DNA from 3 places in the Methylibium sp. T29-B genome. Region 3 is predicted to be linked to each of the others. Evidence: riboswitches for the same ligand, from Rfam matches in the RefSeq annotation. Region 3 holds a riboswitch; each other region holds the start of a gene.

Region 1 (9,810 bases), on a different contig from region 3:
GTCGTCGACGAAGCGGCGCGCCTCGGCGCCCAGCGGCGCCAGGCCGAGGCCGATCTCGTTGGACACCAGCACCACCGGCCCGCGCGCCGATCGCAGCGCCTCGCACAGGTCGGCGACGTGGCGGTCGAGTTCGGCGTCGGTCACGGCCGCGCCCTGCATCGGCATGCGCAGGTTGGTGAGCCACAGGCTCAGGCAATCCACCAGCACCATCCGATCCGGCTCGCTGTGGCGCCTCACGGCAGCGGCCAGCTCGCGCGGCACCTCGTCGGTCGCGAGACCGGGCACGCGCTCGGCGCGGTCGTGTCGGTGTCGGGCAATGCGCGAGCGCATCTCGTCGTCGCCCGCCAGTGCGGTGGCCAGCAGCACGGCCGAGCGGCCGGGCAGCGCCAGCCAGTCGGCCGCGCGCGACTCGGCGCAGCGCGACTTGCCGCTGCGCTGGCCACCGAGGATCAACTCGCCTGTCCCGCTGCCCTTCGGATGACCGCGCCGCTCGCCCATGCGCCTCCCGTCAGAAGCTGACCTTGACCGATGCCGCGAAGGTGCGACCCGCCTCCGGGTAGATCGAGGTCGTTTCGCCGCCGGCCGTGCACCCGAAGGCCTGCGTGTAGTACTTGCGGTCCGTCAAGTTGACCACGCCGAGCGCGAACTCCGCCTGCGTCCAGCGATAGGCGTAGCGCAGGTCGGCGGTGGTGCGACCCGGGATGCTGCAGACGTTGGCGAAGTCCGGGCTCTGCGAGGACACGTAGTTCACGATCGCATCGAGCTTGTGCGCCGGCGCGGGCGTCCAGTCGGCCCGAAGGGACAGCGTGCGCTCGGGTGTCAGCGGCACATCCTGGCCGTCGTAGGCGCCCTCGGTGAAACGGGCCCGCCGCAGCGCGCCGTTGACGCGCAGGTTCAGCGCCTCGGTCAGCGCCTGCGCCAGTTCGAGCTCGACACCCTGCCGGCGCGTCGGGTCGAAGTTGACGTTGGCGCCGAACGGCCCGAACGGTCCGACGCCGTTGGGATCGAAGCCGATCTCGTTCTTCAGCGAGCTGCGGTAGACGCGCAGCTCGGCGCTGCGGCCGGCAGCACGCCAGCGCACGCCCAGTTCGGTGTCGCGTGAAGTCTGCGGCCGCAGCGGCACGGCCGGATTGGTGAAGCTGAACTCGTCGACGTTGGCGAGGCGGAAGCTGCGGCCGACCCGGCCGTAGACCGCGCTGTTCTCGGACAGCGGCTGCAGCACGCCCAGTTCCCAGGCGCGCTGGCGGTCGTCGATGCGGTCGACCGTGCTGCTGACCGCCTTCTCGATGCGCTCGGTGCGCACGCCGGCGCTCAGGCGGGTGCCGCCGCTCAGCGTGAGGTCGTCCTTCAGGTAGTAGCCGGTCGAGGACTGCTCGCCCACCGAGCCGAAGGCGCCCAGCACCGTGCGTTCCCATTCGTTGCGATCCACGCCGAACACCACCGCGTTGACGACCGACGCGAACTGCGTGCGGTTGCGCACCCGCAGCGAGTAGTTCTTCGCGTCGACGTCGTAGTCGTAGGCGAAGGCCCCGTTGCGGCTGCGCAGCTCCTTGTCACGCCAGCCGGCGTCAAGGCCGAGTTGCCAGTCGCCGCCGAGATCGGCCTCGGCGAACACGCCACTGCGCGTGTTGCGGATATCGGCGTGGTCGTTCGGTGCGGTGGTCTGGCTCGGGTCGGCGGCATACTGCGCCGCAGTCAGCGCGCCGGGCAGCCCGGTGTCGAGGTCGTCGTAGGCATGCCGCAGGCCGACGCGCAGCCAGTCGTTGCGCCACTGGCCGGTGAGCGATGCGCCCTCCGTCTCCGAACGGAAGTTGTCGCGATGGTTGTCGGTCGTGCGGCGGTTGGCGGCCGCATCCAGCGAGAAGCCACCGGCCTCGAGCGTGGCGTCGGCGCGCAGGTCGCGCAGGCGATCGCTGCCGGCGGCGGCGTACACGCTGGCCCGGTTGCGGCGAGCTGTTCCGTGACCCGCCTTGGTGGTGACGATGATCACGCCGCCCGTGGCGCCCTCACCGTACAGCACGGTGCCGCTGCCGCGCAGCACCTCGATGCGCTCGACCGAATTGATCGGGATGCCGGCCAGCCGCGTGCCGCCGAGGTCGCCCTCGTTGATGCGGATGCCGTCGAGGATCACGACCTGGTTGTTGTCGGACGTGGTGCCGAAGCCGCGCAGGTCGAGGGCGTAGTCGCCACCGCCGTAGAGGTCGAGCCGACCGGGCACGCCGAGCAGCTTCATCACGGCCTCGTTCACCGTGGACACGCCCGAGTCGGCGATGTCCTGGGCGGTCAGCACGCTGACACCGTACGGCAGCGTCGCCGAGTCCTCGACGAAGCGGCTGGCCGTGACCAGCACCGGCGGCAGCTTGCCCGCCTCGGTGACGGGCGCGGATTGCGCGCTCGCGATGCCGCTGGCGAAGCCCAGCAGCGACAGCATCAACAACGGCGCATGCGGCAGCGCCCCGAGGCGAACAGGAATGCGAGGCGCGGTGGCCTCGAAGGGAGTGGCAATCATGGAATGACCAACGATGAAATCGTGCGCGCCAGCTTCCCCGCGGGCGCCCACCTCATGACGCGCCGCTTGCGCAGCACGCCTCCCGTTGGCCGGTATCCGGGCTGGCGGAACGACCCTCGCGACCTTCCCAGAGCCGGAGACTCCAGTGGCATGTGCGCGAGAGCGGAAACGTGAACGCAGGCGTTCTGGCTTCGTCCGCTGACCGTTGCGGGGGCAGCGCAGGCTGAAGGAGCACCCGGTGGGTCCCCCTCCTCTGCTTCCCGTTTAACTGCGCCGGCGTGAACGCCGGCATGAGCACCAACAGCCTGCAGTGTAAGCGCGGCCCGGGCCGCCCCCTACAATCGACGCGTGCAGTGAGGAGAGGCATGGCGACGATCGAAGAACTGGCCGAACGCGTGGAGCGGTTGCTGCTGCGGCACCAGGAACTCCAGCGCACGCACGCGCTGACCCTGGAGCAGCTGGCCGGCGTCAATGCCGAACGCGACTCGCTGCGCTCCCGCCTCGCCGCCGCCCGCCAGCGCGTCGAGGCCCTGCTGGATCGCCTGCCGGCCAGCGAACCGGTCGCCGAGGCCGGCCCGGAGACCGGAAAGACCGCCGAATGAAGCAGCTCGAAGTCACCATCATGGGCCAGAGCTACATCCTCGGCTGCCCCGACGGCGGCGAACGGGCCCTGCTCGAGGCCGTGGGCAACGTGGACCAGGAGATGTGCGCGATCCGCGACGCCGGCAAGGTGCGCGCCCGCGAGCGTATCGCGGTGCTCGCCGCGCTCAACCTCGCCTACCAGCTGGCCGAGCGGCCGCTGGCGGCGGCGACTCCGGCGCGCAGCGCCGGGCAGGCCGCGCCGGACCCTGCACACGGCATCGACATCGAGGCCCTGATTGGGCGCATCGACGAGACCCTCGGGCGCGACGGTCAATTGCTCTGAAACGCCGGTTCGTCAGCGCTGGCGGCGTACACTGATCTCGTCCGTCGCGTTCGCGGGAGTTTTATATTTCCTTGAACCGATGCTCATATGAGCCCGGGCTTGGAACATTGCGAAGCGGGCGTGATCGTCTCGCGTCAGATGAACCCGAAGCTTCGTTGACCTCGCCCACCTGAACTCCCCTGGGTTCAGGAATGCGACTCCCGGTTCGCGGCGGACACCTTTCCCCGTTGCCCTTCCCGACCTGCTGCCGCCATGGCGTACTGGCTGATGAAGTCCGAGCCCGACGAGTGCTCGATCGACGACCTGGCGCGCGCGCCGGGCCGCAAGCTGCCGTGGACCGGCGTGCGCAACTACCAGGCGCGCAACTTCATGCGCGACGATTTCCGGCCTGGCGACGGCGTGCTGTTCTATCACTCGTCGTGCCCGCAGCCGGGCATCGCCGGGCTGGCCGAGGTGGCTTCCGTCGCGCACACCGACGCGACCCAGTTCGACCCGGCGAGCCCCTACCACGACCCCGCCTCGAAGCCCGAGGCACCGCGCTGGTTCGGCGTGGACGTGAAGCTGGTGCGCAAGACGCCGCTGCTGTCGCTGGCCGCGATGCGCGCGGCACCCTCGCTCGCGACGATGCGCGTGCTGCAGCGGGGCAACCGCCTGTCCATCACGCCCGTCACGACGGCCGAGTGGCGCGCGGTGCTCGCGCTGCTGCCGCCGGCCTGATGCTGCTCGCCTGGCCGCTGGTCGTCGAGCTGCTGCTGCTGGGCGCGGGCGCCGGCTTCCTGGCCGGCCTGCTGGGCGTCGGCGGCGGCATGGTGCTGGTGCCCTTCATCACGCTGCTGCTGACGCTGAAGGCTTTCCGTCCGACCTGATCGTGAAGGTCGCGATCGCGACCTCGCTCGCGACGATCTGCTTCACCTCGCTGTCTTCGGTGCGAGCCCATCATGCGCGCGGCGCCGTGCGCTGGGACATCGTGCGCCGCCTCGCACCGGGGATCGTGCTGGGCTCGCTGCTGGGGGCGCAGGTCGCGAAGGCGCTGCCCTCGGCGCTGCTGGCCGGGCTGTTTGCGCTGTTCGTCGGCTTCTCGGCGACGCAGATGCTGCGCGGCGGCAAGCCCACGCCGGCCCGGCAGTTGCCACCCGCGCCCGGACTGTTCGGCGTCGGCGGCGTGATCGGCGCCGTGTCGGCGCTGGTCGGTGCCGGTGGCGCCTTCATGTCGGTGCCGTTCATGACCTGGTGCAACGTGCCGATCCACAACGCCGTGGCGACCTCGGCCGCACTGGGCGTGCCGATCGCGCTGGCCGGCACCGCCGGCTACATCGCCGCTGGCTGGAACCTCCATGGGCTGCCGCCCGGCACGCTCGGCTTCCTCTACCTGCCGGCACTGCTGGTGGTGTCGACCGCCAGCGTGATGACGGCACCGCTCGGCGCGCGCACCGCACATGCGCTCGACGTGCAGCAGTTGCGTCGCGTGTTCGCGCTGCTGCTCTACGCCATCTCCGGCTACATGTTCTGGCGCGCCCTGCAGGGCTGAGCCCGCGTTCCGGCGCGCGCCCTGCGGTCAGCCGACCGTGGCCCGCCGAAGGCGATGCTGGCCAGCGCCACGTGGTTGCCGCCACGCTGCACGGCCTGCGCCAGCGCAGTCTCGGCGGCGTGCAGCAGACCGGCCTGCGTCTGCGCGGTGTGCGGGAAGCTCGCGAGCCCCATCGACACCGTGAACCGCAGCGCCGCGCCGCCCTTGGGCACGAGCTGCGTTGCGCACTGGCGGCGCATTCCCTCCATGCGGGCATGGGCCGTCGCCAGGCCCATGCCGGACAGCAGCAGCGCGAAGCGCTCGCCCTCGAGACGGCACGGGGCATCCATCGCACGCGTATTGCTGCGCAGCAGCCGGGCCATCGCCTCGAAGACGCGCTCGCGACCGGCGTCGTCATGGGGCGGGCTGCCGGCGGGTGGCGCATCGACGTGGATGTAGACCACGGCGAACTCACGGTGCTCGCGCAGCGACAGGTCGATCTCACGGCGCAACTGGTCGTCGAACTGCTCGCGACGGCCGATGCTGCGCACCGGCTCGCCCGACGCGTTGCGGTTCTCCGCATCGCTGCGCAGCGCCTCGTTGGCACGCTGCTGCTCCTCGAGCTGGTGCAGCGCCTGCTGCAGCTGGCCGGACAGGCGGGTGCGCTCGCTGCGCTCGACCCACACGCCCAGCAGGGCTCCACCATCGAGCGGCACGCGCGCACCGAGGAACTCGCGCCGCTCGCCGCCGAACTCGAGGCTGTGTTCACTGACGCTGGCGCCGGGCCGGGCCAGCGCGGCCTGATCGGCGGCGCGCAGCGCGCCGGCGGTCGGCGCGGTGAGCAGTTCGGCATCGGTCCGGCCGCAGGCCTCGGTGGGCACGCCGAGCGCTGCGACCGCCGCCGCGTTGAGGTGTGTGTAGCGACCCGCGGCGTCCTTCGTGTAGACGGGCAGACCGAGCTTTTCGAGCGCCTCGGCAAGGGCCGACGCGGTGGCGGAGGACTCGTAGGAAACGCTCATGGTGCTCGAACCATGATAGCCCTGCACCGCAGGCGCGCCCCCCCAGCTTGAGGGTGTCGAACCCCCTAGCGCTGCATCAGCCGATCAGCGTCTGCATGCTGTGCTCGATCTGCCCGGTGAGCTGCTCGAAGCGCTCGAGCAGCGTGTCGCTCGCGTCGGCCAGCTGCTGCCGGCCAGCCGGCGTGCCGGCGGCGTCGATGCCGGCACGCATCTGCGGCCAGGCTTGCGCCGCGGCGGTCAGCGTCGCGCGGATCTCGGGGGTCGACAGCGGCGCGGCCTGCAACGCGGCCAGCGCCTGCTCGGCCTCGAGCGCTGTTCGCTGGGCCGCCTCGCGCGCCAGCGCGGCCATCGGACCCGGCAGCAGCGTGGCCAGCAGCACCTCCTTGGCCAGCCGCTGGCTCAGCATGCGCTGCCGGCCCGCGAGGTTGATCACGTGCAGACGCGGCATGCCGCTGGCCTGCTCCAGGGCGGCGGTCAGTGTCTCGGCGGCCTGCAGCAGCGCCTCGGCCAGCGCATCGAGCTTGAGCAGGCGCGCAGCCTGCGGTGCTTCGCGGAGCGTCGCGTCCAGCGGCTTCCAGGCGCTCAGCACGCCGTCCAGCAGGTCGCCGAAGGTGGGTTTGGACAGCAGGCGCCCCAGTTGGGCCAGGTTGGCCTCCAGGCGCTCGACCGCCTGCGACTGCAGAACCCGCGCCGCGCCGGCCTCCGCCTCACCGCCAGCGACCTGCAGCGCATAGAGCTTGACCAGCCGCTGCGACAGCATGCGCAGCTGGCCGGAGCGGTTGACCCCGGCCGCGTCCTGCGCGGCATCGATGAGCAGCTGGGCCGCCTGACCGACGCGCAGTTGCTGCTGCATCGCGCTCTGGCGCAGCAGCCTGAACGCCTCGTCTTCCGGGACCTGGCGCGCCAGCATCAGGATGCCCTTGGCTCGGTCGACCAGCTTGCGTTCTTCGTAGCGGTTCCCCAGGTCCGCGAGCGCATCGCGCAGCCCGCGCTCGTGCCGGAAGCGCGCCTGCACGAGCTGCAGCAACGGCCGCAGCCGCGCTGCGGCGTAGCCCTGCGCCACCCAGCCCTGCACGCCGCACTGCAGGGCCCGCTCCATGGCCTCGACGCCGGCGTCGCCGCTGAACACGAGCACCGGCAGGGCCTGGGTCGAGCGCAGGATGTCCAGCGCACGGAACAGCGGCTCACCCGGGTGCGAAGACCAGCCCACCAGCACGTCGGGTCCCTGCCGCAGTGCCTCCTGCACCAGCTTGTCGCATGGACAGGCACCAAGCACGTGAATGCCGGCCGCGCGCAGATCGGCTGCCAGCGGCGGCGCACCGTGATCGGGGTCGAGCACAAGGAGAACGGAAGTCACGCGACGACGGGCCTTTTCAGAGGAGCGGACGCAGGGCGCGACCTGCGGGGGGCGCCAGTATGGAGCAGCCGGCGTGGCGCCGGCCGCTCCCCCTGGCACGGATGCTGCTCCGCACAACGCGGGCGCAGCGACGCGCCCGGATCGGCGCTCCGCACGCCCGGTCCTGTGCACACCGACGTGCCCAGCTTCGTGCCTTCGTCACTCGCCCCCCGGGGGCCGAGCGACTGTTCTCCCTGGAGAAGCACCATGAGCTCGCCGTCGTCGGCCGCCATCATCGCGGCGCCCCACCTCCCCTTCTCGCATCGCTGCCGCGCGTGAGCGCAGGCACGTCACGCAATGGCTGATTTCAAGACCTTCGTGCGCTCGGGCCACTGGCCCACGCTGCTCGCGTCCTTCCTTTACTTCGACTTCTGCTTCGCGATCTGGGTACTGAACGGCGCGATGGCGCCCTTCATCAGCGAAAGCTTCCAGCTCACCGCCGCGCAGAAGGGCTTCATGGTGTCGGTGCCGATCCTGGCCGGCGCGCTGATGCGCTTCCCGCTGGGCGTGCTGTCACAGTACATCGGCCGCAAGAACGCGGCGATGGTCGAGATGGGCCTGATCGTCGCCGCACTGGGCTACGGCTACGGCTACGTCGACAGCTACGACGGCGTGCTCGCGATGGGGGTGCTGCTCGGCATCGCCGGCGCGAGCTTCGGCGTTGCGCTGTCGCTGGGCTCGGGCTGGTTCCCGCCGCAGCACAAGGGGCTGGCGATGGGCATCGCCGGCGCCGGCAACTCGGGCACGGTGCTCGCCGTGCTGTTCGCGCCGCCGCTGGCGGCCAAGTTCGGCTGGTCCACCGTCTACGGTCTGGCGGCCTGCACCATGCTGCTGCCGATGCTGGTGATGTGGTTCGCCGCCAAGGAGCCACCGGACCGCGAGCACCAGACCCTGCGCGAACACGTCGCCTGTCTGTTCGAGAAGGACGGCTGGGCCTTCAGCCTGATCTACATCATCACCTTCGGCGGCTTCATCGGCCTGGCGAGCTTCCTGCCGACCTACTTCTACGACCAGTTCCACGTCACCAAGATCGAGGCCGGCCAGTTGACGATGCTGGCCACGCTGATGGGCTCGGCGGTGCGCGTGCTGGGTGGCTACATCTCCGACCGCATCGGCGGCATCAACACGCTCAGCGGCGTGCTGATGATCGTGATCGTGACGCTGGTAATGTGCGGCTTCGCGGGCGGCTCGGTCGCGGTCACCACGCTGCTCTTCATGCTGTGCTTCGCGGCGCTCGGCGCCGGCAACGGCGCGCTGTTCCAGCTGGTGCCGCTGCGCTGGCCGCTGACCACCGCGGTGGCTGGCTCGATGATCGGCGAGGTCGGCGCGCTCGGCGGCGGCTTCCTGCCCAATGCGATGGGGCAGTCCAAGCAACTGGCGGGCACCTACCTGTGGGGCTTCGTCGCCTTCGCGGTGCTGGCGCTCGTGATGCTGGTGATGCTGCGGCGCGTGCAGATCCGCTGGACCCGCACCTGGGCCGAGAAAGGCGGGCGCGCCCGCCCGATGACCGCGCCGACCGACTACGGTGCCGCCAGCCGGACCGCTCAGCGCTAGTCCCGGGGCAGCCGCATGATTCGCCTCCAGCCCGGTGCCGCCGCCTGCCCCGCTTCAGCGCGGCAGGAACAACAGCCACACCACGAGCAGCACGTTGAACAGCAGCGAGATCGCGAAGGCGATCTTCCACAGCGCGTTCGGGTCGCGGGCGACGAGCGGCGTCGCCGGCGGTGCGGCGAGCGGGCGCGACGCGCCGCGCTCCAGCGCCAGCACGAACTCCTCGGCCGTCTCGAAGCGCTGCTGGCGCTCGCGCGCCACGGCCTTCAGCACCACGTGGTCCAGCCAGATCGGCAGCTCGGGCCGCAGCCGCGAGGGCGCGATCGGGTCGCGCCGGTAGCGCGCGATCTGGAACGGCTCGATCTCGCCGTACGGCAGCCGGCCGCTCAGCCAGCGGTAGAGCGTGACGCCCAGCGCGTAGAGGTCGCTCGCCGCGTCGGCGCCGGCATGCCCTGCTTCCCACTGCTCGGGATTCATGTAGCTGGGCGTACCAGCATGCAGGCTGCGCACCGCTGGCGGCTCGCGACCGGAGATTGCCACGCCCAGGTCGAGCAGGCGCCACTGGCCGTCGTCGCCCAGGTGCAGGTTGGCCGGCTTGACGTCGCGATGCACCACGCGCTGACGGTGCAGCCGGCCCAGCGCGCGCGCCGCGGCCAGCGTGCCCTGCACGATCTCCTCCACGCTGAAGGCCTGACCGGCCTCCAGCAGCTGCTCGAGCGTGCGGCCGCCATGCCAGTCGAACACCGCATAGAAGGCGCTCGGGTCGCGCGGCTCGCGCACCCGCACGAAACCCTGCCCGTCGCGCTCGGTGACGGTGCGGCCCAGCCAGGCCTCATGGGCCAGCATCGCGCGCTCCTCGGGATCGCCGGCACGCGACTCGTGCAGCGTCTTGATCGCCACCAG
Region 2 (10,414 bases), on a different contig from region 3:
CCGCCCTGGAACTGGGCGTGGTCGGCAGCGTCGAGCACGTCGTGCTCGCGGTTGTCCTGGTTGTGCAGCACCGCGTCGAGCCGTGCCAGCCGCTGCTCGAAGGGCTGACGCGCGGCAGCGCCGTGCCCGCCCTGCCCGTAGGCGAAGGCACCGGCCTGCAGGTAGGCCTGAGCGATGTCGGTGCCGTCTTGCCACCGCCCGCTGTTCAAGACCTCCTGCACGCCCACGCCGTAGCCGCCCGGGCGTGGGCCGAAGACGCGCCAGGTGGCCTGGCGTTGCGCGTCGTCCTCGCTCCGGCCGGCAGCCCGCGCCTCGGCGGCTTCGCGCTGCACGCGGGCGCGGATCGGGTTCACGTCGTCAGGCTCGTCGGCCTCGCTGATGGCGGCCACGGCGCGCACGGCGGTGTCGAACAAGTCGATCACGTTCGGGAAGGCGTCGCGGAAAAAACCCGACACGCGCAAGGTCACGTCCACCCGGGGCCGGTTGCGGATAGCCATCGGCAGCACCTCGATGTCGATCACCCGCGCACTGCCGTCGGCCCACTTCGGCCGCACGCCGAGCAGCGCGAACGCCTGCGCCACGTCTTCACCCCCGGTACGCATGGTGCTCGTGCCCCAGACCGACAAGCCCACCGCGCCAGGCATCTCGCCATGGTCCTGCAGGTGGCGTTCGATCACCCGTTCGGCGGCGGCCGCGCCCATTGCGTAGGCAGTAGGGGTGGGCACGGCGCGGGTGTCCACCGAGTAGAAATTGCGCCCGGTGGGCAGCACGTCGGGCCGGCCGCGCGACGGCGCGCCGCTGGGGCCGGGTGGCACGAAACGGCCGGCCAGGCCGCGCAGCAGTTGCGCCATCTCCTGCGGGCCGCAGGCGTCGAGCCGTGGGCGTAGCACCTCGCGCAGCCGTTGCAGTACCGGCGCGGTGTGGGGCCAACCCGTGTCGTCGAATGCCTCGGGCACAGCGCCGGCGCTCGCTTGATCCGCCAATACGTGATCTGCCACCACGTGCTCCGCCACCATGCCCGCGGCCAGCAATTCCAGCCGCTCACGTGTGTGGCCGGCGTGGCGCCACGCCTCGGGCTGAGCTCCTGCAGAAGGTGCGGACGCGGGCCGCTCCACGGCGCGGCCCAGTCGGGGCTGAGTGCGTTGAAGCCGTCCACGCCCTCGATCTGCAGGTCTTGCGCCAGCGCCACCAGCAGGCTCTGCTGGCCTGCCGCTTTGCCTCCGGAAAAACGCGCCAGCGCGATCAGCGTGTCGACGCGCTGGCGTCCCTGCGGCGAGCTGCCGAGGGTGTGCAACCCGTCGCGGATCTGTGATTCCTTGATCTCGCACAGGTAGGCGTCCAGGCGCTCGAGCAAGCCTTCACGCGCTGTGTCATCGGCGGGCCGCGTGACACCCAGTTCTTCGTGCAGGCCTTCGCGCAGAACCCGGTCGAGCATGTCTTCACGCAGCCGCCGTGCGCGCCGCGGGTCGAGCGACAGGGCCTCGTAATACTCGTCCATCTGCCGCTCGAGCTGTTGCAGCGGGCCGTAGGTTTCGGCGCGCGTCATCGCCGGCATCAGGTGGTCGATGATGACGGCCTGGGTGCGCCGCTTGGCCTGGCTGCCTTCGCCGGGGTCGTTGACGATGAAGGGGTAGAGGTGCGGCAGCGGGCCGAGGATGGCATCAGGCCAGCAGGCCGCACTCAGTGCAACGCTCTTGCCCGGCAGCCATTCGAGGTTGCCATGCGTGCCCACGTGAACCACCGCATCCACCTGGAAGGCGCGGCGCAGCCAGAAGTAGAAGGCCAGGTAGTGGTGCGGCGGCACCAGATCGGCGTCGTGGTAAGTCGCCGCCAGGTCCATGTCGCGCCCGCGGGCCGGCTGTATGCCAACAAAGACGTGGCCGAAGCGCAGCCCGGCAATCATGAAGCGGCCGCTGCGCAACGTTGGATCGTGCTCGGGCGCGCCCCAGCGCGCGATGACGGCGGCGCGGCTGTCGGTGGGAAGCCGATCGAAGTCTTCCAGGTAGTCGGGCAGGGAGAAGCTCTGCGCGGCCGGGCGTGCGTCGTTGGCGCTGTGGTCGTTGGTGATGCCGCGCAGCAGCGCGGCGATCAGGGCATCGCCGCTGTCAGGCAGATCGCCACAGGCGTAGCCGGCAGCCTGCAAGGCCCGAAGAACGGCTACGGTGGAAGCCGGTGTGTCCAGCCCCACGCCGTTGGCGATGCGCGAATCGTCGATGGGGTAATTGGCAAGGATCAGCGCGATGCGCTTGTCGGCATTGGGCTTGTCGCGCAGCACGCACCAGCGGCGCGCGAGTTCGGCCACGAAGGCCATGCGCTCGGGCTCCGCTTCGTAGCGGATCACGTCGAGCTGGGTGTGCTCGCAGCGCCAGGCCAGCCCCTTGAAGCTGATTGCGCGAGTGAGGATGCGGCCATCGACCTCGGGCAGCACCACCTGCATCGCCAAGTCGCGCGGCGCCAGGCCGTGCGGGTCGGCCAGCCACTGCGCTTGCGAGCAGCCGGCGGTGATGAGTTGGAGCACAGGTGCGTCACCGGCCAACGCGGCGGATGAAGTGTCGCCGTCGCCATGGGTGCCGCCATCGATAGCCGCCACGGCGAAGTTCGTCGCGTTCAGCACGATGGCCACGCGGTGCTCAGCCACCAGGGCTTGCACTGCCGCATGGCTGTCCGGGTTCTTGAGTGAATCCACTGCGAGCGCCAGCGCGTTCAGGCCGGCGGAGGCCAGCGCACGCAGCATCGCATCGAACACCGCCGTGTTGCCGGCTTGCAAATGCGCGCGGTAGAACAGCAGCAGTGCCACCGGCGCACCGGATGTCCACGCGGACCGGCTGGCAGCATCTTGCGGTCGATAGTGCACCGCCGAAGGCAAGGGGACCGGTAGCGGCGGCCGGCCGCCCAGGCCGAACGCGGCATGGCCGATGAGCGAGAAGAAGGCCTGCGCGTTGTCGCGCCCGCCTTCGCGCAGGCAGCGCCACAAATGCCGGCAATCGTCTTGCGGTGCGGAGCTACGCAGCAGCAGCTGCGTGTCTTCGAAGGCATCGCCCGAGAACATCGCCAACCACAAGCCGCGCTCGCGTGCCAGCGAGGTCGCGCGCTCCACCACGTAGGCCCAGTCGCTCGGGCTGCCCAAGTGATCGATTACCAGCACGCGGGCATGGCGCAGCACATCATCGACGTACAGGTCCACCGAGGCCGGCTGGCGCAGCCACATCAGGTTGGCCAGGCGCACGCTGGGGTAGTCGGGGCCGAGCTGCGCCGCGACGTCGGCCAGCAGCGACAGGGTGGTGTCGGCGGCGCTCAGCACCACCACCGAGCCGGGCGTCTGCGCCACCCGCACCACGCCCTGGCCACCGTCTTCAATGTGGCCGCCGGGGCGGGTAGACAGCAGGTGCATGGGCTGCTTAAAGTGGCTTCGATGGCTTCGGGGTTGGGTGCGTCAGGCTGCAGCGGTCGCCGCCAACTCACCGTCCAGTTCGGCCTGCAAGACCGCCGCATCCAGCTCGGCACCGATCAAGACTAGGCGCGACTGCCGGGTTTCGTCGACGCGCCAGGGCCGATCGAAATAACTGTCGAAGCGCGAGCCCACGCCTTGCACCACCAGCCGCATTGCAGCGCCGGGCAGCGCGACGAAGCCCTTGGCGCGGTAGATCTCGTGGCGCTCGACCAGGCTGCGCAAGGCGACCAGCAGGCGTTCACGGTCGGGGACTTGCAAGCTCACCGAGACCGAGTCGAAGGCGTCGTGGTCGTGGTCCTCCTCCTCGTCGTGGTGGGTCTTGCGCTGGTCGATCGCATCTTCCACCGCGCGCTCCAGGCCCAGCAGCACACCCAGGTCGATGCGACCGTGCTGTGCATGCACCAGCTTCACGCCGGGCGCGGTTTCGATGCGGATGGTGGCTTCGACGCCGGCCAGGGCGGCGGCGTCCAGGCCGTCCGTCTTGTGCACCACGACCAGGTCGGCGGTGGCGAGCTGGTCTTCGAACAGTTCGGCCAGCGGCGAGTCGTGGTCGAGGTTGCCGTCGGCACGGCGCTGGGCATCCACCGCCACCGGGTCGTCGGCAAAGCGGCCAGCGGCCACGGCGGGCGCATCCACCACCGTGATCACTGCATCGACCGTGAAGGCGTTGCGCAGCGCCGGCCACTGGAAGGCCTGCACCAGCGGCTTGGGCAAGGCCAGGCCCGAGGTCTCGATGACGAGGTGGTCGATCTGCTCGCGCCGCGCGGCCAGTTGTTCCATCACCGGCGCAAATTCTTCCTGCACGGTGCAGCACAGGCAGCCGTTGGCCAGCTCGAACAACTGCCCGTTGGGCGCGCCGGCCTCGTCGCAGCCGATGCCGCAGCCGCGCAGCAGTTCACCGTCGATTCCGAGCTCACCGAACTCGTTGACGATGACGGCGATGCGTCGGCCCTGGGCGTTTTGAAGCAGGTGGCGCAGCAGGGTGGTCTTGCCGCTGCCGAGGAAGCCAGTGACGATGGTGGCGGGGATCTTGCGGGTCTGCATGGTGCGGTTCCTGGAGGTGTTGGTTGGGTGCGGGTCGTGGTGGTGAGGCGATCAGTCCTCGATGCCACGCTGCGCCGGCACGCCGGCTTTGAAGTGGTGCTTGATGAGCGTCATCTCGGTCACCGTGTCGGCCAGGGCGATCAGCTCGTCCGGCGCGTTGCGGCCGGTGAGGACCACATGCACGTGCGGCGGTCGCTCGCGCAGGCAGGCCAGCACAGGCTCGAGCGGCATCCAGCCATAGCGCAGCGGTACATGATCTCGTCGAGCACCACCATGAAGTGCTCGCCCGCGCGCACCGTGGCCTCGGCCCGGGCCCAGCCGGCGCGGGCCAGCTCGGCCGAATGCTCGAGGTCGCGGCTCTTCCAGCTGAAGCCGTCGCCCAGGCCTTCTATGGGCATGCCCAGTTGCTCGAACAAGCGGTGCTCGCCGAAGCGCGCCGAGGGCACTTTCATGAACTGATAGACCTTCACCGTTTTACCTCGACCGAAGGCGCGCAAAGCCAGGCCGAACGCGGCCGTGCTCTTGCCCTTGCCGGTGCCGGTGTGAACGATGACCAGGCCACGCCGCTCGCCTTGTGGCTTGGGCGTGTCACGCAGCAGAGGTGGGGCTTCGATGTCCATGGTTGCGGGGCGAGTTGCGGCAGCGGCCGGCGATTAGGGTTTGAACAACGCAGCGACGGCCGCCGGATTGCTCGGGAAATACAGGTGCATGAACGACGCGAACAGCCGCCCTTTGCGGAACACCGGTTCAGGCTGGCCGTGGTGCCGCTGGGCCTGCGTGTGCAGCGCGGCAGGCAAGCGCACGTCGATGCGCGCGTGGTGGAAGGTGTGCCCACGCACCTCGCCTTCGGGCAGCGCCAGGCTGTGCATACCGAGGTTGACGAGGCGGTCCGCCATTGCCCCTTGGCCCGGGCAGCAAGCCCAGCATCGGCGCTCTGTGGCCAGCGGCGTCGGTGAGCGACTCCAGCAGCGCCAACATGCCGCCGCACTCGGCCACCAGCGGCCGACCGGCCGCGTGGTGGGCGCAGATGGATTCGCGAGATGCGGTGTTGCCCGCCAGCGCTGGCAGGTGCAGTTCGGGGTAACCGCCGGGCAGGTACAGCGCATGGGCCCCGGCCGGCACCGGCTGGTTGGCCAGCGGAGAGAAGAAGCACAGCTCGGCACCCAGGGCACGCAGCGTGTCGAGGTTGGAGCGGTAGAGGAACGAGAAGGCCGCGTCCCGGGCAATGGCGATGGTGACTCCGGCCAACGTGGACGGCAGTGCTGCCGATGCCGAGGTTGGAGGCGCGTCGAAGTCCACGGCCGGCGGCATCGGCAGCGCGCCGCTGTCGCCCAGCGCCTGGGCGGCGGCCGCGATGCGCTGGGCCATGTCGCCCACCTCGCCAGCCTGAACCAGACCCAAGTGGCGCGATGGCAGCGCGTAGTGCTCGCCGCGGGGCAGCGCGCCGTACCAGGCAATGCCGGCAGGCAGGCTCTCGTGCAGCATCTGCGCGTGTCCGGCGCTGCCCACGCGATTGGCCAGCACGCCGGTCAGCCGCAAGCCCGGGCGGTAGGTGGCCAGCCCGTGGGCTACGGCGCCGAAGGTTTGCGCCATCGCCGAGGCATCGATCACCGCCAGCACTGGCAACCCGAAGTGCAGGGCCAGATCGGCACTCGACGGCGTGCCATCGTGCAGACCCATGACGCCTTCGACCAGGATCAGGTCAGCCTGCGCCGCCGCGCTGTGCAGCAGCCCGGCGCAGTGCGCGGCGCCGCCCATCCACAGGTCGAGTTGCTGCACCGGCGCGCCGCTGGCGCATTCCAGCACCATCGGATCCAGGAAGTCGGGACCTGTCTTGAAGACGCGCACGCGCCGGCCCTGGCTGCGGTGCGAGTGCGCCAACGCGGCGGTGACGGTGGTCTTGCCCTGGCCCGAAGCCGGGGCCGTGACCAGCAAGGCCGGGCATGGACGCGCCTCCAGGCAGGGGGAAACAATCATGGTCGAGAAGCCAACAGACAAGCTCGGTCCCTTGACATGATCTTTCCGGGGGTCACCGCGCTGCTTCAGCCGCGCTGGCCGATGCCGGGTTCGATGCGCCCAATACAACAAGCAAGTGCGGCTTCAACCAGCGCGCGAACAGCGGGCCCGCGACTGCGGCCATCGTGAACCAGAACGACAGCGAGGCCCAGGTGGTGGCCCAGATGAAGTCATGCCCCAGCTTCAGCAGGCTGGCATGCGCTTCGCCGCTGTAGCCGGCGAGCGCGTCGCCTTCGAGTTCGGGCGCTCCGACGACGAAGGGCACGGCCAGCAGCACCGCAGCGACCGGCCAGCGCCAGCGAGACGATGCGAAGCCGAGCGTCGCGAACGCAGAGGCCGAACACACCACTGCCAACAGCCACCAGGCCTGACGCGCGTGCAGCGGCGCGACCTCCATGCCCGGCACTTCGGCCGGCAAGCCGAGCGAGGGCCACAGATGCAGGCTCAGCCAACCGGCCGCGGATACCACCGCCGCGACCCGCAGTGCCGGAGTGGCGTTGCCACGCTTCCAGACCCACAGCGCCATCACCACGAATACCAGCAGCGCCAGGCTGAAGGCGTGCAGCACATTCGCCACCCACGTCCAGGTGCTGCGCTCGGTGCCAGCAGCGGGCTCCCAGGCAGCGTCATCGTGATGGTGTTCATTCTCGGCAGCGGCAGCATGTTCGTGCGCCACCGCCGCCACCGGCGCGGCTTTTTGGTCTTCGAACACCTCGGCGGCCAGGATGAGGGGCACCGCCTGCCAGCGCTGCACCGCGAACTGCACGCTGCCGACGAACAGGGCTGCGACTAGCGCACACCAGATCAAACGTTGGAACAACATGGCAGTCTCCTGTCAGTGGCAGGGTTTGACGGTGATGTGGCGCACGTCGTGCGCAGCGTTGTGCGCCAGCGGACTGTCGGCAAACGCGACGCCGTACAGCACCGCCATGCCGAGTGCCCCGGCAGCAGCGAGTTGGCGCAACACACCGCGCACCGCGGTGTGGGTGGGCGTTGAAGCGGGAACGTAGGTCGGCATGTTCATGAATGGTTCCTTGGGTGAGTGGGCTGGCGGGCTATTGCGACCGTGGCACTGCGCCCCTGGGCGCCCCGGTGTTTGTGTGTTTCGACCCGCAGGCGGGTAGCAGCGCGCAGCAACGCAAAGCGTTGGTCGCGGTCATTCCTTCACCTTCATCTCGATGCCGGCCACCATCAGCGTGACGCGCTCGCAGAAGGTGGCCACGAGCTGGTGCAGTGTGCCCAGCGCATCAAGATAGCGGCGCACCTCACTGCCCAGCGGTGCCACGCCCATGCCGATCTCGTTGGACACCAGTACCACAGGCCCCATTGCATTGCGCAGGGCATCGCACAGGTCCGCCTGCTGCTGAAGCCAGGTCGGCTCATCCAGCCGCGGCCCCACCATCGGCATCAATCGCTGCGTCAACCACACGGTCAGGCAGTCGACGATCACGAGCCTCTGGGGTGCGCACCACTCGCGCAACGCAGCCGGCAGATCGTCTGACACTTCCAGGGTCTGCAGATCCGGGACGTGCAACGCGCGCTGCTCACGGTGACGCGCGATGCGTTCGCGCATCTCGTCGTCACCGGGCGTTGCCGTCGCGATCAACAGCGCGCGTTGCCCGGAAACTTGCAGCCAGTCTTTCGCGCGCAACTCCGCACAACGAGACTTGCCGCTCTTGCCGCCGCCGAGGATCAGCTCGTGCATGTGCAGGCCTCAACGCCCACAGCAGCGCAGCATGACGAAGGCCGAATGCGACCTGAAGAGAATACGAGCCATGATGGAACCGCCGTGCCAACCGTGCTCGCCCGCTTCCCCGCGGGCACGCACCTCAAGGTGCGCCGTCTACACGGCGCACCGCCTCGTTGGCCGGTATCCGGGCTGGCGGAGACGACTCGTGTTCCCTTCCCAGGCGACACCGCTTTCGCAGCGCGCACCCAGTGGGTTGTAGACACGAGCGGTGAGCACAAGGCTCACGTCCGCTTACCGTTGCGGGGGCAGCTCAGGTTGGGGCGGTGCCGCAGATCCGCTTTGAACTACGGCGCTGCCCTTCCTGATTCCCGTTGAACTGCTTTGGCTGGAAAGCCAAAGCGAGCACCAACGCCTTCATGATAGCGGAAGGCCTTTAGTCGTGACCGCGGTCGGTAGCTGGATCCTCACGCAATCTTATCGACGATGTGTCTCGAGTCCCCATGGATGCGCATCTACTTGGTGGCGCATTACACCAAGGCTTTCGGCACACGGCGCCTTCTGAGTCCACTTCCGGGCGCTTCTTTGAATGCTTTGGATTACAGCTCGGGGTCGTCAGCTGCACAAAGCGCGGCCCCAGCCGACGGGTCAGCGCATCGCCCCTTTGCCGACGTTCCACGTCCGCAGCCGGTTCCGGTTCGGTCCACCAGCGGGGTCACGCTTCATCGGTCAGGCTGGGCTGCCACCCTGCCGGCAGCGCGCTCGACCAGCACGTCCGCATACCTCTCGAGGTTGAACCTGAACGTGCCGCGGAAGTTGATGTGCGAGAAGTGCGCCGGCCCGATTCGCCGCAACCAGTCCTCCTCGATCCCGACGCCATCACCTTTGAGGCGGGCCACGACGCCGTCCATGCGGTTCGTGTTCCAGGCCAGCACGATGTTGGTCAGCAGCGCATGAGCGCCTGAGATGGCCACCATCTCCTGCCGCCGCCGGCCTCGGTCATGCGCCACGTGTCCGCCGTGGATCGCTCGTTGCAACTGGTGCACCGATTCGCCTCGGTTGAGCAGCGTGTGAATCTCGCGCCGATAGTCCGGGATGGCCAGGTAGTCGCACAAGAACAGCGTTCGCAGCAAGCGCCCCAGGTGTTCCGCGGCGCGATGCAGCGGATCGCCGACGGCGGCCGAGCCCAGGCCGTGGATGGCATGCGCCGCAGAAACCTTGCCGGCCCGAATGGAGGCGACCAGGCGCACCAGGTCGTCCCATCCACGCTCGATCGCCTTGACCGATATCCTGCGCACGGTGACGACTTCCAGGCTCTCCGGCACCGGCCACCCCCTGGGCACGAACAGCTTGCGCTCCCTCAGGTCCTGCAGACGCGGGCACAGGTCGAAACCCAGCAGCTTGGCGATCGCCATGGCCACGTTCGTGACGCCATGCGTATCCACGGCCAGCAACGAGATGCGGATGCGGTCCTCGGCGCGGTTGTGCTGCTCGACACCCTCGACGGCCACGCCGGCCTGTCGTTCGTTCAGCACAATGGGCTGGTCGTAGAACAAACCCCAGCGGTCGCGAACGTGCGTGTACATGCCGGCGGCATACGTGCGCCGCCGCGGGTCCACCCGTGCTGTCCACAAGTGCCGGCTGGCGTCCAAGGCCATCATGTCGGCCGAACCCTTGCTGCCGTCACCCCACAAAGCGGCGATCGGCACGGCGTTCTGGTACTCCGAGACACGTTCGTTGGCCCGGCGCAGCCTGCCGCTGAACTCAATGGCCCGCATCGCCGTGGCGATGTGCGCCGCGTCGATGCCCGGGATCATCGAGCCCACGCCCTTGGCGTCGATGTCGGTGCCGTGGGCAAGGAGGGCGCCATAAGCGGCCAACAGCTCGTTGCTTGACGAGGGTCGGCGGGCCAGCAACGCCTCGCTGAAATGCGTCGCCGCGTCGACCTCCATCAGTAGGTCTGGAAGCTGCACCTGGCCAATGTGTTTGAAGACGGCCTCCCTTGTCTTTCGCGGCTCGACCTCTTCGTCCAGCGGACGAATCGGCGGCAGGTGCAGCAGCTTGTCGGCGCCGATCTCCACGTGTCCCTGATCGGCGGCCTCGGCCAGCGCCGACAGGCCCACGGACATGCCGGCCAGGATAGGCTCCAGAAACGCCATCGCCTGCACCGGCAGGCCGAGGATCTGATGGTGTTGTTCCCTGGTGCTTGTCCAGTC
Region 3 (10,414 bases):
CGGGCTGCTCGACGAAGCCGGCCTGGAGGTCACGATCTCGGTGCCGCAGGGCGTGGAGATGGCGAAGAAGACGCTCAACGCCCGGTTGGGCATCCTGGGCGGCATTTCCATCCTCGGCACCACCGGCATCGTCAAGCCGTATTCCACCTCGGCCTACCGGGCCAGTGTGGTGCAGGGCGTGCAGGTGGCCGCCACCCTCGGTCACGGTGTCGTCGTGCTCACCACCGGCGGACGCACCGAGCAGTTCGCGATGAAAGAGCGGCCCGAGTTGCCGGCGGCTGCCTTCGTGCAGATGGGCGACTTCCTGCGCTACGCGCTGGACACGGCCGTGGCCGAGGGCCTGCGCGAGGTGGTGATCGGCGGCATGGTGGGCAAGCTCACCAAGATCGCGCAGGGCGAGACCATCACCCATGCGAACCGTGCCGAGGTGGACACAGGCCTGCTGGCCGAGCTGGCGGCCAGCATCGGCGCCCCGGCGGACGAGTGCGCCGCGATCGCCGCCAACGTGACGGCGCGGTTCGCGTCCGAGCGCATGGAGGCGTTGGGCCTGCTCGCCGAGTTCCACACCGCGCTGGCGCGCAATGTCGTGAGCACGCTGACCGCGCCTGACCGCTACGCCGACCGCTTCCGCCTGCAGGTGCTGGTCTGCGATTTCGATGGCCACAAGATTGCCGAGGCTTCCTCAATGGAAGAACGCGATGACTGACCCCCAACCCTGCCGCGTGATCGGCGTGCTCGACGACGGAGCGGCCAGCCTTGGCGCCACCGCGCTGGCCCACCTGCGCCGTGCCGACGTGGTAATCGGCGGTGCGCGCACGCTGGCGCTGTTCGACGACGACATCGCGCCCCAAGCCGTGCGGCACGACCTCACCGGCCGGCTCGGCGCCGTGCCCGATTGGATACGCGCGGCGCGCAGCGATCGCCAGGCGGTGGTCGTGCTGGCCACCGGCGACCCGCTGTGCCACGGCATCGCGAGCTACCTGGCCTCACGCCTGTGCATCGAGGCGATCGAGGTGCTGCCCAACGTTTCCACGCTGCAGCTGGCCTGTGCCCGCGTGGGCCTGGTCTGGCAGGACGCGAGGATCATTTCCATCCACAGCAAGGATGCCGGTGAATGGACCGTGGGCGCGCCGCCCGGCCATGGCTTGTATGCACTGGCGCAGGCCCTGCGCGTGCACGACCGCCTGGCGGTGCTGACCAGCCCGGACAACACGCCCGGCCGCGTCGCGCGCCTGCTGCTCGCGCAGGGGCAGGGCGAAGACTTCCACATGGCCGTGGCGGAGCGTCTTTGCACCGCCGACGAGCGGGTGTGGGCGGACCTGTCGCCCGAGGACGCGGCGCACCGGACCTTCGCCGATCCCAACGTGGTGCTGCTCTGGCGCGCCCGCCCCCGGCCCAACCCGGTGCGCGTAGGCCTCGCCGATGCCGCGTACAACCAGCGTCAGCCCGACAAGGGGCTTATCACCAAGCAGGAGGTGCGCGCGGTCTCGCTGGCCAGGATGCAGTTGCGCGCCGACAGCGTGGTGTGGGACATCGGCGCCGGCTCCGGTTCGGTCGGGCTGGAGGCCGCGCGGCTGTGCCCGCAGGGCCATGTCTGGGCCATCGAGAAAAACGAGCTGGACACGGCCATCGCGGCCAGCAACAGCGCGGCCTTCGGCGTGAGCAACCACACGCTGGTCCATGGCAAGGCGCCGGACGGACTGGACGCGTGGGCCGATCCGGACGCCGTCTTCATCGGAGGGTCGGGCGGCGAACTGGACGAGCTGATCGCCCTGTGCCTGCGGCGGCTCGTGCCCGGCGGCCATCTGGTCATGAATTTTGTCACCCTCGAGAACCTGTCCAGCGCCACGCAGACCCTGCGGGCGCTGGGCGTCCAGTGGGACGTGCTGCAGCTGCAGGCCGCCCGCAGCAAGCCCATATTGCACATGCACCGCATGGCCGCCGAGAACCCGGTGTGGATCGTCTGCGCGCAGGCTGGCACCACGGTGCAAGACAAGGAGAGCACCGATGACTGATGCCGTCCGCATGGGCCGCCTGATCGGCGTCTCCCTCGGCCCCGGCGATCCGGGCCTGATCACCCGGCGTGCCTGGGCGCTGCTGGAGCGCCGCGACGCCGTGTGGACCTACCCGGTGCGCAGCATGAAGACCCCCAGCTACGCCTTCGACATCGTTGCGCGGTCCGGCCTGACGCCGGTGGACCAGCACATGCCCCTGTTGTTTCCCATGACGCATGACGAGATCAAGCTCACGCGCAGCTGGCTGCGCGCGGCCCAGACCGTGCTGCCGCTGCTGCAGGCCGGGGGGGACGTGCTGTTCCTCGTGGAGGGCGACGCCTCCACCTACGCGACCTTCGGCCACCTGGCCCGTACCGTGCGTTCCCTGGACGACCAGGCCGTGGTCGAGGTGGTCGCGGGCGTCAATGCGTTCACCGCCGCGTGCGCCACGCAGGGCCTGCCGCTCGCGGAGCAGGACGACACGGTGGCCCTGGTGCCGGCCGCCTACGGCGTGGGCGCGGTGGACCGGCTGCTCAACGACTTCGACACCCTGGTGCTGCTCAAGGTCAAGCCGCTGATGGACGACCTGATCGACTGGCTGGAGCGGCGTGGCCTGCTGGGCCATGCGAAGTTCATCGAGCGCTGCGGCGCGACGGATGAGCGCGTCGTGACCGACCTGCTCAGCCTGCGCGGCGTGAAGGTCAGCTACCTGTCCCTCATCATCCTGAAGAACCCCCTGCGCGTGCGCGGCGAGCGGGTGCGCGGCTGTCTGAAAAGTCGGGGCCGGGCGCCGCCGAGCCGGCCGGCCTCCTGGTGAACGCCGAGGAAATCGAATGACCACAGACCCGACCCCCTTCGCCGCGGCCACTGCCGCGCGCATCTGCATCGTCGCCATCACCAAGCATGGCGCGGGCCAGGCCGCCGAGCTCGCGCGCGCCCTGCCCCATGCCCAGGTGTGCACGGCCGTGAAATTCGCGCCGGCCTTCGTGGGCCTGCCCAATGCCGTGCAGGCGTACAGCGGCGCCTTGCGCGACGAGATCGCGCCGCTGTTTGCCGGCTTCGACCAGCTCGTCTTCTTCGTCTCGCTGGGCGCGGTGGTGCGCCTGATCGCGCCCCACCTGAAGGGCAAGGACGAGGACCCCGGCATCACCGTCGTCGACGACGCGGGCCGGTTCGTCATCCCGGTGCTGTCGGGGCACGTGGGCGGCGCCAACGCCTGCGCCGAGCAGGTCGCTGCGCTGGTCGGCGCCACGCCGGTCCTCACGACGGCCTCCGATGTCGGCAAGACCATCCCGGTCGACATCCTGGGCCGCGAACTCGGCTGGACCGTGGAGGCGCCCAAGCTCAACATCACGCGGGTCTCGGCCCATGTGGTCAATGGGGAGCCGATCGCGGTGGTGCAGGAGGCCGGAAGCCCGAACTGGTGGGCCCGGCCCACGCCGCTGCCCGCCAACATCCATCGCTTTGCCAGCTTCGACGAGGTGGACCTCGCGCGCTTCGCCGCCGTGCTCTGGGTGACGCATGCCGAGGTGGCGGCCGAGCGCTGGCAGCAGTTGCATGAACGGCTGGTGGTGTACCGGCCGCCGCACGAGGCGCAGGCATGAACGTGGCGCTTGGCATCGGCTGCGACCGCGGAACCCCGGCCGAAACCATCGCCCAGGCGGTGGATGAGGCGCTGGCGCGCGCCGGCGTGACGCATGCCGACGTGGTGGCGGTGGCCAGCGTGGACCTCAAGGCGGACGAGGGGGGCTTGCTCGCCTTTGCCGCGCGGCGGGGCTGGACCGTCCAGTTCCACCCGGCGGCCAGGCTTGCCCAGGTGCCGGTGCCCAATCCCTCGGAGACGGTGCGCAGGCACATCGGCACGCCTTCGGTGTCGGAGGCGGCGGCGCTGCTGGCGGCCAGCGCGCCGATGTCTGCGCTGCTGGTGGAGAAGCAGAAAAGCCGCGGCGGCGATGGCCGCCACGCGACAGTTTCAGTGGCCAGGTGCGAGCCATCGTGACCGCCCCCTGTCCCGGAGATCCGAACGACGAGCAAGAAAGGAGCAGGAACGATGCAGTCATCTTTTGCACCCCCCTGTGCGCCGCGGCGCTGCTGGGGCTCGTGCCGCAGGCGGCCCATGCCGGGCGCCCGCTCGGGACCGACGACGCCGGGACCGCCGGGGCCACCACCTGCCAGGTCGAGAGCTGGGCCGAGCGAAATTCGAGTACCCGGGAGCGGACCTGGGTGGTGTCGCCCGCCTGCGGCGTGGGTGACGCGGTGGAGATCAACCTGGAACTGGCGCGCACCGTGCCCGACGGCGGCACGCGCCTTGAAAGCGGCCTGGCCGTCAAGTGGGTCGATCCCGCCTGGAAGTCCGGTGCATTCAACTGGGGCATGAAGCGTGGCGCGGCACCGCGCATGGCCGCGAGTCGCCCAAATGGGCGCCCACATCCTCGGGCGCCATGGGGCTGCTGACCTGGAAAGCCGGCGAATCGGCCTCGGTGCACGGCAACCTCGGCTTCGAGACCGACCATGCCGTCCACACGACGCAGCCACTGCTCAACCTCGCGCTCAGCTGGGAGGCCACGCCGTCCCTCACGCTGGTCGCCGAAGTCATGGCGGTGCGCCGCAGTCCCTCCCAGCGCAACGTGGGCGCCCGCTGGTGGGTCGCGCCCGAGCGTTTCGCGCTGGACCTCACCGCCGGCCGGCACCACCGGACCGTCGGCTTTGGCTGGTACGGCATCGGCTTCTGACCTTCGCAAAACTCATTTTTGATCGAAACCTGAAGTCCAACCCTGAAAGTAAAACCCAATGAACGCTCCCATCTCCTCCTCCGTTTCCACCGCCGCCGCGGGTTCCTCCGCGGCGCGCCTGGTGCTCGGCCAGATCGCCGCCGCGGCAGCGCTCGGGCTGGTCGTGCTGTATGGCGTGGCTTTCGCGGAAAGCCCCCTGGCGCACAACGCGGCTCACGATGTACGCCACGTGACCGTCAAGCCCTGCCATTGAACGGGAGGCGCCATGTTGTTCACACGACTGATCTGGGTCGCGCTGGGCGCGGCCATCCTGGTGGGCAGTGTGCAGACTGCGCTGCAGCAGTGGCAGGCGGTCCCCATCATCCTCGCGGCGGAGGTCTTCGAGGACCAGAAGGCGGCGCAGGAAGCCGCGTCCGCCAAGCAGGCGGCGCCGGCCGCGGTCCAGGCGCATGCGCATTCGCAAGCGCCTGGCGTCGCGCCCCATGACCATGGCGACCGTGCCAGCCAGGAGGCCGCCGAATGGAAACCCGCCGACGGCATGGAACGCGCCGCATGGACCTGGGCGGCCAACGTGCTGCATGGCTTCAGCATGGCCCTGCTGGTGTTCGCGGTGATGTCGCTGTGGGTCTGGCGCCGCGGCACGCCGGCACGCCCGGTCCTGCTGGGCCTGGCGGTCGCGGCGGCGGGCTGGCTCACGTTCACCTGTGGCCTTCGCTGGGCCTGCGCGCCGAGATTCCGGGCATGGAGGCGGCCGCGCTCGACGCGCGGCAAGGCTGGTGGACCCTGGCCGCGGCCAGCGCCGCGCTCGCCTGCGCGGTGACGGCCTTCGCGGACAAGCCCTGGCGCTGGCTCGTGGCGGCGGCCTTGCTGGCCTTGCCCTTCGTCGTGGGCGCGCCCGAGTTCCAGGGCGACCCGCTGCCCGGTTTCAGCGCTGGGGCCAGGGCACAGCTGCAGCAGTTGGGCACGCAGTTCATCCTCGTGACCACCTGGATGTCGGTGGTCCTGTGGCTCAGCCTGGGCCTGGCCTGCGGCTGGTTTTTCCGGCGGCGGCTGCAGCAGCCGCTGACGGCACTGCGCAGCCTTTGATACTCATGCCAGGAACCGGGTTCATGACAAACCCTGCCCCGAATTCCACCGCCGGCCAGCCCCAGGCTGGCGCCGCGCGGCCCGGAAAAATCATGCTGGTAGGCATCGGTCCCGGCAGCGTGGGCCACATGACGCAGCGCGCGCGAGAGGCCATCGCCGAGGCCGACGCAGTGGTGGGCTACGTTACGTACATCAAGCTGGTGGCCGACCTGATCGAGGGCAAGGAGGTCGTGCGCAAGGGCATGACCGAGGAGCTGGACCGCGCGGTCAGCGCGCTGGAGGCGGCGCGCGCCGGGAAGAAGGTCGCGCTGATCTCATCGGGCGACGCCGGCGTCTACGGCATGGCCGGCCCCACCTACGAGGTGCTGTTCCAGGCCGGCTGGACGCCCGAGGACGAGGTGCAGGTCGAGATCGTGCCCGGGGCGTCGGCGCTCAACGCCTGCGCGGCGCTGGTGGGCGCGCCGCTGACGCACGACTTCTGCGCGATCTCGTTGAGCGACTTGCTCACGCCCTGGTCGGTGATCGCCCGGCGGCTCGACGCGGTGGCGATGGCCGACTTCGTGGTCGCGCTCTACAACCCCAAGAGCGGCCGGCGCACGCGCCAGATCGTCGAGGCGCAGCGCCTGTTCCTGCGCCACCGCCGGCCCGACACGCCGGTGGCCATCGTCAAGAGCGCCTACCGGCGCCGCCAGCACATCGACTTCCGCACGCTGGCGACGATGTGCGAGGCCGACATCGGCATGCTCAGCACGGTGCTGATCGGCAACAGCAACACCATCGTACGGCATGGCCTGATGGTCACGCCGCGTGGCTACACCAACAAGTACGACCTGGCCAACGGCGGCGCCACGCGCGAGGGCGAGAAGCCCGGGCGCTCGCTGTCCACCGGCTTGAACGGCTGGCTCGAGAATCTGATGGCCGATCACGCCGCTGGCGAGAGCGTCGAACAGCTCGCGGCGCGGCATCGCCTGCCGGCGGACTACATCGCGGCGACGCTGGCCGAGCCCGTCGACGCGCAAGCCGAAGCGGCGGCGGAAGACAACGAAGGCTGAGGAGAACGCACCATAGACACCGAACCACGATGGGCTTCCTCCGGGAAGCCCATCGCAAACGCCCAGGTGCCCGGAGCCAGTGATGGATTCGGGATAAACGGGAATGGGGTAGGCCAGCGCAAGACGCTGGCCGCAATCCCCGGCTGCCCCCGCAACGGTAGGCGAGTGCCGGTGTGTCACGGCGCTTGAGCGATCAAGCGCCAGCCACTGGGTGGTCACGTGATGTCGTCGTCGAGACGACGTACGCGGGCCGCCTGGGTAGGCGGTGCACCGAGACTCGCGAGCCCGGATACCGGCCTGAGGCGTCGCGCTGCCACGGCATTCGCCGTGGCAGTGATCGCGATGCGACCAGCCGCGGGGAGCGGATGGCGGCGACCGAACCACGCCTGCGCGCGTGGGCGTCGCTCCATCCCGTGCAGCGGGTCGCTGCTGGAGTTGATGCCACGTGAGAACCACCGAACCGGGTGCCCGAACCGGGCCCTTCCTGTCACCGCTGGCCGCGGCCAGTGCCCTGAGCTGCCTGCTGGCGAGCACGGCGGCGTGCGCCGACGAGCCGGCCTCGCTCGAGGCCGTCGTCGTCACGGGCCGGCGCACCGGCGTCGCGCCTGGAAGACACGCCGCAACGCATCGAGATCATCGACGCGCAGGACATCGAGCACACGCCCTCGCGCGAATTGACCGACCTGCTGACGCAGAACAGCAGCGTCGACGTGATCCAGCGAACATCCCCGAGGCCTCGTCATGACCGAACCCATCGACAAACCCAAGATCGGCGACTACCGCCGCCACCTGCTGGTCTGCACCGGCCCGCGTTGCACGCAGGACGGCCAGTCACAGATGTTGTTCGACAGCCTGGGCGACAAGTTCAAGGCAGCCGGCCTGCACGAGGGCGACCTGCGCGTGAAGCGCAGCCGCGTGAGCTGCTTCGCGGCCTGCCGGGGCGGCCCGATCCTGTGCGTTCAGCCCGATGGCGTGTGGTACTACAACGCGACGCCCGCGAACATGGACCGCATCGTCGAACATCACCTGGTCGGCGGCCGGGTGGTCGAGGACCTGGTGTTCCACCGCGGTCCCGATGGCAGCGGTTGCGGCGGGGCCGGCGATGACTGCTGAAGCGACCGCCGCCTATCCCCATGCCGGCATGGTCAGCATCGTCGGTGCGGGGCCCGGCCCGGCAGACCTGTTGACGCTGCGTGCGCTCGACCGCATCCGGCAGGCCGACGTGGTCGTGCACGACCGGCTGATCGACGCCGAGGTGCTGGCGTTGATCCCGCCGGCTGCGCAGCGCATCTACGTCGGCAAGGCCGCGGGCCACCACATGATGACGCAGGCGCAGATCCATGCCGTGCTGGTCGAGCAGGCGCGCCGGGGGCGGCGCGTGGTGCGCCTGAAGGGGGGCGACCCGCACATCTTCGGGCGCGGCGGAGAAGAGGTGCAGGCGCTCCAGGCCGAGGACCTGGCGTTCGAGGTGGTGCCGGGCGTCAGCGCGGCCAACGGATGTGCGGCAACAGCGGGCATTCCGCTGACGCATCGGGACTTGTCGCATTCGTGCACCTTCCTGCCGGGCCACCTGGCCGGGAGCAGCCCGGAACTGGACTGGGCGGCGCTCGCCCGGCCGCGGCAGACGCGGGTCTTCTACATGGGCGTCGAGCGGGTGCCGGCCATCGCACGGGCGCTGATCGCGCACGGGCTCCACGCCGGCACGCCGGCGGCCATCGTGCAGGACGGCACGCGCGAAGGGCAGCGCGTCTGGGCCATGGGCCTGGCCGCGCTGGCCGAGCAGGCGCCGGCGTATGGGCCCCGGCCGGGGCTGCTGATCATCGGCGAGACGGTGTCGTTGAGTCCGCATTTCGTCCAGGACGATGGCGCACCCGCGCCAGCAGCCGGCACCACCGAGCTGCCATCGCCGGGGTTGCACTTCAACGTTGCGGATCGCACGAGCCTGTACCGCGTGCTGGCCGCGCGGCGCGACATGCGGCACTTCGCGCGCGGCACGCCCATGGAGGACGCGGTGCTGCAGCGCATGCTGCATGCGGCCCACGCCGCGCCATCGGTGGGGCTGATGCAGCCCTGGCGCTTCGTGCGGGTGCTCGATCCCGTCGTGCGCGAGCGCATCGCAGCGCTGGTGGACGGCGAACGGCGCGCCACTGCCGACGCGCTGGGTGAGCGCCGTGACGAGTTCCTGCGCCTGAAGGTCGAAGGCGTGCGCGATTGCGCGGAGTTGCTGGTTGCGGTGCTCGCACCCGACGATGGCACCGTGTTCGGCCGGCGCACACTGCCCCGGGAGATGGCGCTGTGCTCGGTGGGCTGCGCGGTCGAGAACCTGTGGCTGGCCGCGCGCGCCGAGAACCTCGGCTTGGGCTGGGTCTCGATGTTCGATCCCGCGGCGCTGGGCGAGCTGCTGGCTTTGCCCGAGGGCGCGTTGGCCCTGGGCGTGTTGTGCCTGGGGCCGGTCAGGCAGTTCTACGGGGCGCCGATGCTCGAGCTCGAAGGCTGGCGAGACGGTCGGCCCTTGGCCGAGCTGCTCTTCGTCGACCGCTGGGGCCAGCAGGGTCAGCAGGCGGGTTGAACCCAATCGAAGGAGCGAGCGATGCAGGTCGAACCCCCACCCAGCGAGCGGCGCTACGAGCGCCCCGCCGGCGAACGGCGCGGCCTGGTGATCGTGCACACCGGCAACGGCAAGGGCAAGAGCACCGCTGCCTTCGGGCTGGCGCTGCGCGCACATGGCCGCGGCAAGGCGGTGAAGATCTACCAGTTCATGAAGGTGCCCAGCGCGCGCTTCGGCGAGCACCGCGTGTTCGAGCAGCTGGGCGTTCCCATCGAGGGCCTGGGCGACGGCTTCTCCTGGAAGAGCCGCGACCTCGATCGCAGCGCGCAGCTCGCCCGCGACGGCTGGACGCGCGCCGAGGCCACCCTCCGCGCCGGAGCGCACTTCCTGATCGTGCTCGACGAGATCACCTACCCGCTGCGCTATGGCTGGCTGCCGCTGCAGCCAGTGCTCGCGTGCCTGCGCGAGCGTCCGCCCCAGGTTCACGTGGTCCTGACCGGGCGCGACGCGCCCGAGGAACTGATCGCGCTGGCCGACACCGTGACCGAGATGGCGCTGATCAAGCACCACCACCAGGCCGGCGTGCCGGCCCAGCGCGGCATCGAGGACTGATGCTCGGGGCCGCCGCGATCCTGCTGGCGTGGGCGCTCGACAGGCGCTTCGGCGAACCGGCCAACCGCTGGCACCCCGTGGCCTGGTTCGGGCGCCTGATGGCGCCGCTGGGTCGGCGGCTGGCCGCGCTGCGGTCCTGGGCGGCGCTGGCTGGCGGCGCCGCCGCGTGGGTGTTGGCCGTGGGCGCGGTGTTCGCAAGCGCGGGGGCAATCCAGGAGTGGATCCGGCAGCAGCCGGCGTGGCTGGCCGCTCCCTTGCTCGGCCTTGCGCTCAAGCCCAGCTTCGCCTGGCGCGTGCTGCACGACGAAGTGCAGGCCGTCGAGGTCGCACTGGGCCAGAGCCTGGACGCCGGGCGCGAACGCCTGTCGCGGCTGTGCAGCCGTGACGTGA

Evidence for each region. Region 3 has a riboswitch for cobalamin ahead of Y694_RS10290 (ferredoxin). Riboswitches for the same ligand answer to the same signal wherever they lie in the genome.
Region 1: another riboswitch for cobalamin. It lies ahead of Y694_RS16235 (TonB-dependent receptor); the one in region 3 lies ahead of Y694_RS10290 (ferredoxin).
Region 2: another riboswitch for cobalamin. It lies ahead of Y694_RS06415 (bifunctional adenosylcobinamide kinase/adenosylcobinamide-phosphate guanylyltransferase); the one in region 3 lies ahead of Y694_RS10290 (ferredoxin).

The regions. Positions count from the first base shown of each region.
Region 1 is NZ_AZSN01000123.1:588-10,397, forward strand. Features, by position in the region: gene Y694_RS16230 (bifunctional adenosylcobinamide kinase/adenosylcobinamide-phosphate guanylyltransferase) at 1-498, opposite strand, end outside; gene Y694_RS16235 (TonB-dependent receptor) at 509-2,509, opposite strand; cobalamin riboswitch at 2,579-2,826, opposite strand; gene Y694_RS16240 (hypothetical protein) at 2,875-3,111, shown strand; gene Y694_RS16245 (cell division protein ZapA) at 3,108-3,434, shown strand; RNA gene ssrS (6S RNA) at 3,472-3,653, shown strand; gene Y694_RS16250 (EVE domain-containing protein) at 3,687-4,151, shown strand; partial or broken gene Y694_RS16255 (sulfite exporter TauE/SafE family protein) at 4,151-4,962, shown strand; gene Y694_RS22710 (sensor domain-containing diguanylate cyclase) at 4,932-5,960, opposite strand; gene Y694_RS16265 (type IV pili methyl-accepting chemotaxis transducer N-terminal domain-containing protein) at 6,037-7,317, opposite strand; gene Y694_RS16270 (nitrate/nitrite transporter) at 7,654-8,910, shown strand; partial or broken gene Y694_RS16275 (bifunctional protein-serine/threonine kinase/phosphatase) at 8,965-9,810, opposite strand, start outside.
Region 2 is NZ_AZSN01000025.1:26,375-36,788, forward strand. Features, by position in the region: partial or broken gene cobN (cobaltochelatase subunit CobN) at 1-3,391, opposite strand, end outside; gene cobW (cobalamin biosynthesis protein CobW) at 3,434-4,495, opposite strand; partial or broken gene cobO (cob(I)yrinic acid a,c-diamide adenosyltransferase) at 4,547-5,115, opposite strand; partial or broken gene Y694_RS06400 (cobyrinate a,c-diamide synthase) at 5,149-6,472, opposite strand; gene Y694_RS06405 (CbtA family protein) at 6,525-7,334, opposite strand; gene Y694_RS06410 (CbtB domain-containing protein) at 7,347-7,535, opposite strand; gene Y694_RS06415 (bifunctional adenosylcobinamide kinase/adenosylcobinamide-phosphate guanylyltransferase) at 7,668-8,216, opposite strand; cobalamin riboswitch at 8,359-8,626, opposite strand; gene Y694_RS06420 (Tn3 family transposase) at 8,921-10,414, opposite strand, start outside.
Region 3 is NZ_AZSN01000050.1:13,122-23,535, forward strand. Features, by position in the region: gene Y694_RS10240 (cobalt-precorrin-5B (C(1))-methyltransferase) at 1-706, shown strand, start outside; gene Y694_RS10245 (bifunctional cobalt-precorrin-7 (C(5))-methyltransferase/cobalt-precorrin-6B (C(15))-methyltransferase) at 699-2,015, shown strand; gene cobI (precorrin-2 C(20)-methyltransferase) at 2,008-2,811, shown strand; gene Y694_RS10255 (cobalamin biosynthesis central domain-containing protein) at 2,828-3,598, shown strand; gene Y694_RS10260 (cobalamin biosynthesis protein) at 3,595-3,993, shown strand; gene Y694_RS10265 (hypothetical protein) at 4,095-4,448, shown strand; gene Y694_RS10270 (hypothetical protein) at 4,436-4,726, shown strand; gene Y694_RS10275 (CbtB domain-containing protein) at 4,785-4,979, shown strand; partial or broken gene Y694_RS10280 (CbtA family protein) at 4,992-5,812, shown strand; gene cobJ (precorrin-3B C(17)-methyltransferase) at 5,836-6,864, shown strand; cobalamin riboswitch at 6,912-7,180, shown strand; gene Y694_RS10290 (ferredoxin) at 7,606-7,977, shown strand; partial or broken gene cobA (uroporphyrinogen-III C-methyltransferase) at 8,006-8,695, shown strand; gene bluB (5,6-dimethylbenzimidazole synthase) at 8,777-9,433, shown strand; gene cobO (cob(I)yrinic acid a,c-diamide adenosyltransferase) at 9,455-10,024, shown strand; gene cbiB (adenosylcobinamide-phosphate synthase CbiB) at 10,024-10,414, shown strand, end outside.